3 regions of the Brevibacterium sp. LS14 genome follow, and region 3 is predicted to be linked to each of the others. Evidence: predicted binding sites of a transcription regulator. Region 3 holds the regulator's gene; each other region holds the start of a gene.
The links. The regulator LexA, encoded in region 3, represses DNA repair genes until DNA is damaged. The targets are predictions, from matches to a motif close to TCGAACANNTGTTCGA.
Positions count from the first base shown of each region.

Region 1: a site for LexA is predicted at 1,142-1,157, ahead of EZE58_RS07470 (HNH endonuclease signature motif containing protein). Genes of this name have one in related genera too.
Region 2: a site for LexA is predicted at 1,483-1,498, ahead of EZE58_RS03005 (Rv2578c family radical SAM protein). Genes of this name have one in related genera too.

Region 1 covers NZ_SJXG01000044.1:170,637-172,881, reverse strand. Annotated here, with positions in the region: gene EZE58_RS07470 (HNH endonuclease signature motif containing protein) at 1-1,045, opposite strand, end outside; gene EZE58_RS07465 (hypothetical protein) at 1,401-1,913, opposite strand; gene EZE58_RS07460 (GNAT family N-acetyltransferase) at 1,939-2,245, opposite strand, start outside.
Region 2 covers NZ_SJXG01000031.1:34,140-36,384, forward strand. Annotated here, with positions in the region: gene EZE58_RS03000 (DsbA family oxidoreductase) at 1-274, opposite strand, end outside; gene EZE58_RS03005 (Rv2578c family radical SAM protein) at 422-1,474, opposite strand; gene EZE58_RS03010 (NCS1 family nucleobase:cation symporter-1) at 1,819-2,245, shown strand, end outside.
Region 3 covers NZ_SJXG01000007.1:186,884-189,128, forward strand. Annotated here, with positions in the region: gene EZE58_RS00880 (ATP-dependent DNA helicase) at 1-106, shown strand, start outside; gene EZE58_RS00885 (hypothetical protein) at 138-380, shown strand; gene lexA (transcriptional repressor LexA) at 766-1,521, opposite strand; gene EZE58_RS00895 (LysM peptidoglycan-binding domain-containing protein) at 1,764-2,087, shown strand; gene EZE58_RS00900 (histidinol-phosphate transaminase) at 2,097-2,245, shown strand, end outside.

The DNA.
Region 1 (2,245 bases), on a different contig from region 3:
CGGTGTCGGTGTCGTGTGCGCGGATGTGGATGCGAGCCTGCGGGATGGTGCGGGTGATGATGTCGAACATCAGGGCGTCGATGCTGCGGTCGTCGTCGATGATCGCTCCTGCGGGCATCTGGTCGGTGAACGCCGCAGTGTTGCCGTTGCGGATGGCTCTCGCGAAGGCCTCGATGCGCAGGTAGCACGCTTGAAGTTCGGCTGACGGTCCGGTGAGCGTCAGGCACGCGGTGCCGTCGGGGAAGGTGGTGATGCCGACTCGACGACGCTCATGGGCCGCCTCGGTGCGCTCTTCCTCGGGCTGGACGATCGAGACCTTGAGAGACAGCGACTTCCTGAAGGTCTCGACTGTGATGTCGGCTCGCCGCTCCTCGAGGTAGCAGTCGATGACGGGGAGGCGCTGGAGCTGGAGGTCCTGGCACATGCGGGTCGCGGCGATCGCATGCTCGATGGTGAACTCGCCGGCGAGGCAGCGAGCGTAGAACTTGGGCAGCCCGTGAACGAGGGTCATCGCCGCAGTGACGTGAGCGTAGGTCGCGGGGATCGTCGAGCCGCGGATCGCCGAGAGCTCGGCGATGTCCTCGGCATGGGAGAGGGAATGGACCCACCCGTAGATGGTCTGGGTCTCCCGGAACTTCGGAAACCCAGGGAGGGGTGCCGGGACAGTGAAATCAGACGCCGAGGTGGGGGCGGCTTCGGGATCCCCGGCAGCGGGTGAAGGAGCCGGGTCGGGATCGACCTCGGAGACCCAGTCGGCCTCGGAGCCGTGTGCCCGGGCGTGACGGCGGGCGGTCTCGGTCAGCGATGCGTGCCGGTACGGGGATTCCGGAGAGGGGTTGAGGAGATCGAGGTGAGCGATGACATCGTGGAGGAAGAGGGATGCGGTCGTCTCCCACGCGGCCAGCTGCGCGCGATCGCAGGCGCTGTAGACGGAGAGCGCATCAGCATAAGGGGAGTCAGGATCTATGCGGAGGCGGCGAGGATCGGGAGGCTCGTCATCGGCGGCACCGCAACCGGCCCCTAGGGGGTCCGAAGGATCCTTCATCGCCGTTCACCTGCCTTTCCACGTCAGTGTGGATCGTTACCCTTAGTGTAGACCGCATCACAAATCGTGTCAATACATATTTCGAAACTGATCCGAACGAAAATTTGGTTGAACTCATTATGCTCATCGAAAATCGCAGGCTGACTCTCGTGAGATCGGGCTGCGTTTGGGACCGCGATCGAGGGCTGCGTTCGGGGCCTCGATCGGGGGCTGCGATCGGGCACGCCGGACGTTCGGCCACGCCAGAACCGCTCGGCACGGGCGCACGAGTACGCTCGGCACGCGCGCACGAGAACGCCCTCCCACCTCGGCGAGCGAGGGGAGAGGGCGGTGGAACCGGCCGCAGGGGAGGCGGTCAGTCCTCCTGGTAGGCGTTGTCGATGGTCTCGGGCATGCCGTCGATGACGTCGACCTCTTCGACGCCGTCGTCAGCGAGGGCGTCGACGTCGAGGTCGTCGCCGCTGAGTTCGGCGACCTCGGAGTCGTCGTCGCCGTAGGAGACCATCTCGTCGCCGTCGCGATTGCCCTGCTCTGCGGCGGTGATCGGGTCGGTGTCGAGGTCGCCGTCGAGCGCGGGGGCGTCCTGTTCGTCGTCCCAACCCGCATCGTCGATGAGCGCATCGTCGGCACCTTCGATGCCGGTGCCCTCGGGACCTTCGGCGCCGGGTTCGATGTAGGGCTCGTCCTCTTCTTCGGAGTCGGCTTCGAAGTCGGGATCCTCGGCGTCGGCCTCGGCCGCGTCCGCGGTCTCTTCGAGTCCGTCGAGGTCGACGCCGGTGGGCTCGGCGTTGTCCTCTTCCGTCTCCTCCGCATCGAATTCGTCGTCCTGCGTGAGGAAGTCGGCGTCGTCGGTGGGATTCTCGCTCATGATCGCTCCTTGAATCGGGTCGGTTTCACCTCATTGTCGCACTGTTCCCCGCACGTGCACATGGGTGCTCTCGCCGGTCGCAGCGGTCGGCGCGATGGCAAACCATCGGCAGTGTGGGTTGCCGTTCGCAGCGGCCCGGGCTGCCGTTCGCGGTCGCTCGGCTGACTTTCCCCCGTCCGCGATTGTCTGGGCTGACTCCCACTGTCCGCTGCGGCCTGGGCCGTCGTCCGCGCTGGCTGGGCTGCCGTCCGCGATTGCCCGGGCCGTCGTCCGCGCGGCCTGGGCTGTCGTCCGTGTGAGCCCGGCTCGTCGAACAGCGCAGCCGCATGAGT
Region 2 (2,245 bases), on a different contig from region 3:
AGTCGAAGTCGTACGACAGACCCTCACCTTCGGCCTGCTCGCTCACCTGCGCGAACATCTGCTTGACGGCCTCCGGGGGCATGCCCTTCGTGCGGCTGAGGTAGTCGGCCTCTGACTCCTCGACGTGATCGGGAAGGGTGGGGTCGAGCTGGAAGCTGCGCCACCGGACCTCGACCTCGTCCCTGTGGGCGAATCCCTCCAATGCGGTCTCGAAGCGTCGCTTGCCGATGTAGCACCACGGACACGCGATGTCCGACCAGATCTCAATTTTCATGACACTTTCAACTACCGGTCAGCGCGCGTTATTCCCCGGGCGAACAGCTGTGAGCGCGGTCGCCGCCGATCGGTCGGCGGCGCTCAGGTGTCGGGTGTGGTCAGCGGCCGGTTGGGGTCAGGGGCCGGTGGGATGGAAGTCCGGGGCTCAGAAGAGGGCGGCCTGAAGCTGCGGGAGGCCTTCCGCGCCGATGGCGATCGAGGACGTCCCGGTTGCGGACCGGTCACCCCTGGTGCCGAGCGCCCCGCGCTCGCCGTAGTCCTCGTCCCTCGACCCGCGCAGGCCGTAGCGGTCGATGAGCGGATCGATCCGTGCGCGCAGCCACGTCCGGTACTCCTTCGAGGCATACGGCGAGTTCGCATACATCCGTCGGTAGCGGGGGAGGAGCTCGGGATGTTCGCGCCCGAGCCACTCGAAGAACCACTCCCTGGCGCCGGGCCGCAGGTGCAGGGCACCGTAGACGACCCGGTGTGCCCCGGCCTCGCTGATCGCCCGCAGGGCCGCATCGAGGTGCTCGCGCGAGTCGGTGAGCTTCGGCAGGACGGGCATGATGAAGACCGTCACCCGGAAGCCGAGGTCGGCTGCCGTACGCACGGTCGCGAGCCTCGCCGTCGTCGTCGGCGTACCCGGCTCGATGGCCTGCTGCAGGGTGTCGTCGTGGACGGCGATCGACATGCCGATCTCGACGGGGACATCTTCGGCGGCGCGGGCGAGCAGAGGGAGGTCTCGCCGGAGCAGGGTGCCCTTCGTGAGGATGGAGAGGGGCGTCGCATGGTCGGCCAGGGCCGTGATGATGCCGGGCATGAGACCGTAGCGACCCTCGGCCCGCTGGTAGGGGTCGGTGTTCGTGCCCAGGGCCACGAGCTCGCGCGACCACTTCGGCTTGGCCACCTCGGCTGCGAGGACCTCCGGTACGTTGACCTTGACGATGACCTCGCGGTCGAAGTCCTCACCCGCGTCGAGGTCGAGGTAGCGGTGGGTGCTCCGCGCGAAGCAGTAGACGCACGCGTGGGAGCACCCGCGGTAGGGGTTGATCGTCCACGAAAAGGGCATCCCGCTCGACTTCGGCACCCGGTTGAGCGCCGACTTCGCGAGGACCTCGTGGAAGGTCATCCCCGCGAACTCCGGAGTGCGCACGCTGCGGACGAGCCCCTTGACTCCGAAGAGCCCGGCCACCTTCTCCTGCTCGTTCCACCGCATGCCAGCATTCGAACACGTGTTCGAGTCCGTGTCAAGGGGGCTGTCCGCCGGGGTGCTCGCCCGTGGGGGTGCGGGCGCGCCCACCTTGCGCCCTTCGCTCACCATTCGGACAAATGGAATGCCAAAAATCCAGACTCGTCGCGAGCGCCGTGACGGCCATCCGCCCAGGTGCGGACCGTCGGGAGCCATGCTTGCGGTCTGATTTCTCGAAGACGAAAGCCTCTTTCTTCATTGCGGAAGAACTGTGACCCACGTTACGCTGAACCGGTCAGCAATCATCACCATGACCCTGTGGATCCTCGTTTGGTATTCCAGTGTTGTGCCGTCTCGGATGCGAGTACCCCATGGCGACGACAGTGACCTCCGACCAGCCGAATCCCGAGCGCCTCGGGCCGAGCCCCGAGCAACTGGCGGCCCACCGGATCAGCCCGCGGTTCTACAATGCCGACCTCGCTCCCTGTAAGAAGGAAAGCCGCAGCTGGACGGCCTACAGCGTCTTCTCCCTCTGGACGAACGACGTCCACTCGCTCGGCAACTACGGCTTCGCGCTCGGACTCTTCGCCCTCGGCCTCGGTGCGTGGCAGATCCTCGTCGCCCTTCTCGTCGGCGCCGCCCTCCTCTTCATCCTCCTCACCCTCTCGGGAATCATGGGACACAAGACCGGGGTGCCCTACCCGGTGATGAGCCGCATCGCCTTCGGCATCCACGGCGCCCAGCTCGCCGCCTCGGTGCGCGGAATCGTCGCGATCGCATGGTTCGGCATCCAGACCT
Region 3 (2,245 bases):
CGTCAGTTCGATGCCGCAGATGTGGCCGACGACGGATCCGGCGGTCGTGCGCACAGCACTCGGGCGCCTGGCCGCGACGAAGGACGAGGACGCCGCGAAGAAGTGACGGCGCGGGGCCGGGTGGTAAAGTTCGCGCCATGGCTCGCAAGCGGAAGAAGAAGCCCTATCGGAAATACTGGCTGCCGTGCTTCCTCTCGGGTGTCGTCCTTCTCGCCGGAGGGGGAATCGGCTTGCTCATGGGTGCCACATATCTCAACGTCTGGCCGATCGTGCTCTTCGTTCTGGGCGGTCTCGCCATGGTGTTCACCCTGGTCGCATTGTTCCATGACGGGGAGTGGACGGAGGGCTATTCGACTGCCGACTCCATGACGGGCATATAGGGGCGGTTCGTGTCAGCCCCGAGGCGGCCATTCATCCCCGCAGTGGCACAACCTCCCCTCGGCGGTAAAACCTCCCCTTAGCGGCAAAACCTCCGCACAGTTTCACACCCCGCACCCGTAGCGCTAAATCCGCTGCTTGCACGGGGATGATTTGTCGCTCGAGGTGCCGGTCGGCAGAGCGCGAGGCCTGCGGCGACACGCACGCCAGCCGTCACCCGCCTGCCGGAGCATGCCGACTCGCCCCAGACACCCTTGCCCCGACCGCCGAGGCGCCCCAGACACGCCGAATGCCCACGACCACCAACGGTCGTGGGCATTCGCGTTTCCGGTCAGCCGCCTCGGCGAGGGGCGAGCCCACCCGCAGAGGCCCGCGAGGAACCCAACCTCAGAGCCGGCGGATGACGGCGACGACGAGGCCCATGATCTGGGCGTACGTACCGTCGATGGGGTCGTAGTCCTTGTTCTGCGGCAGCAGCCACTGGCGCCCGGCCTTGCGCTTGAGGGTCTTCACCGTCGCTTCGCCGTCGAGGAGGGCGGCGACGATCTGCCCGTTGTCAGCGGTGTGCTGCTTGCGCACGACGACCCAGTCGTCGTGGCAGATCGCGGCTTCGATCATCGAATCGCCGACGACCTTGAGGAGGAACATCTCACCGGAGCCGACGACCTGCGTGGGCAGGGAGAAGACGTCGTCGACCTCCTGCTCGGCGAGGATCGGACCACCGGCGGCGATGCGGCCGACGACGGGGACCTGGACAGTGTTGTTCGCGAGCTCCTCGTACTTCGCGCGCTCGGCCTCCTCCTCCTCGAAGGGATTGACGACCTCGATCGCCCGCGGGCGCTTGGGGTCGCGGCGGACGTAGCCGAGCCGCTCGAGCTGGGAGAGCTGATGGGCCACACTCGAGAGCGAGGCGAGACCCGCCGCCTCGCCGATCTCGCGCATGCTCGGCGGATAGCCGTTGGTGACGACGGCGCGCTCGATCGTCTCGAGGACGAGCCGCTGTCGGGGGGAGAGACGGAAGTCCCCGGCCCCGGTCGGACCGTCAGGGATCTCGACCTCGTCCTCTTCGCTGCGGGCCGCGGCGATCTCGCTGGCAACATCCTCGTTGCGCGGCCTGCCTCTGCCTCGTTTGCTCTGCACCATTGCTCTTTCCCCTTCGTTCTAATCCCGCCGTTTCCCACCGGTTGAACCGCCTCGAGAGACCTCGTGTCAGTGCCGCCTGGGATGGTTGTTCGAGATCGATCAACAACGCTGGTTCTCCCTCATTGTCTCATAAATGTTCGAGATGGACTGGACATTTGTTCGAATGATGTGTTGAATAGAACAGACGTTCTACCCATTGCGGGTGGAATAGTACGAAGAAAGAGGTAAATGCGATGTCTGTGATGAATCAGGAACTGCATCTGACCAACCGCGGCCGCCGTGCCGTGCGTCTGCTCCGCACCGCCGTGTGCGCCCTCGCGATCGTCGGCGGCACGCTCTTCTTCTCGACCCAGACGTTCACCGCCGAGGCGGTCGGCGGTGACGAGGTCATCGGCGTCGCCGCGGACTCCGTCGTCGTCGGCGAGGGCGAGTCGCTGTGGACGGTGGCCTCGAACCTCGGCCTCGACCGCGACACCCGTGACGTCGTCGCCGACATCGTCGAGCTCAACCACCTGTCCTCGCCCGTCGTCCACCCCGGCCAGAGCCTCGACGTTCCCCAGCGCTAAAATCGCTGTGTGGGAAACATCGAGTCTCTGCCAGTCCGCTCCGACCTCGTCGGGCGTGAGCCCTACGGCGCCCCGCACCTCGACGTGCCGGTCCAGCTCAACGTCAACGAGAACGCCTATCCGATTCCGGACGTCGTCGTCGAGGCGATGCGCACGGC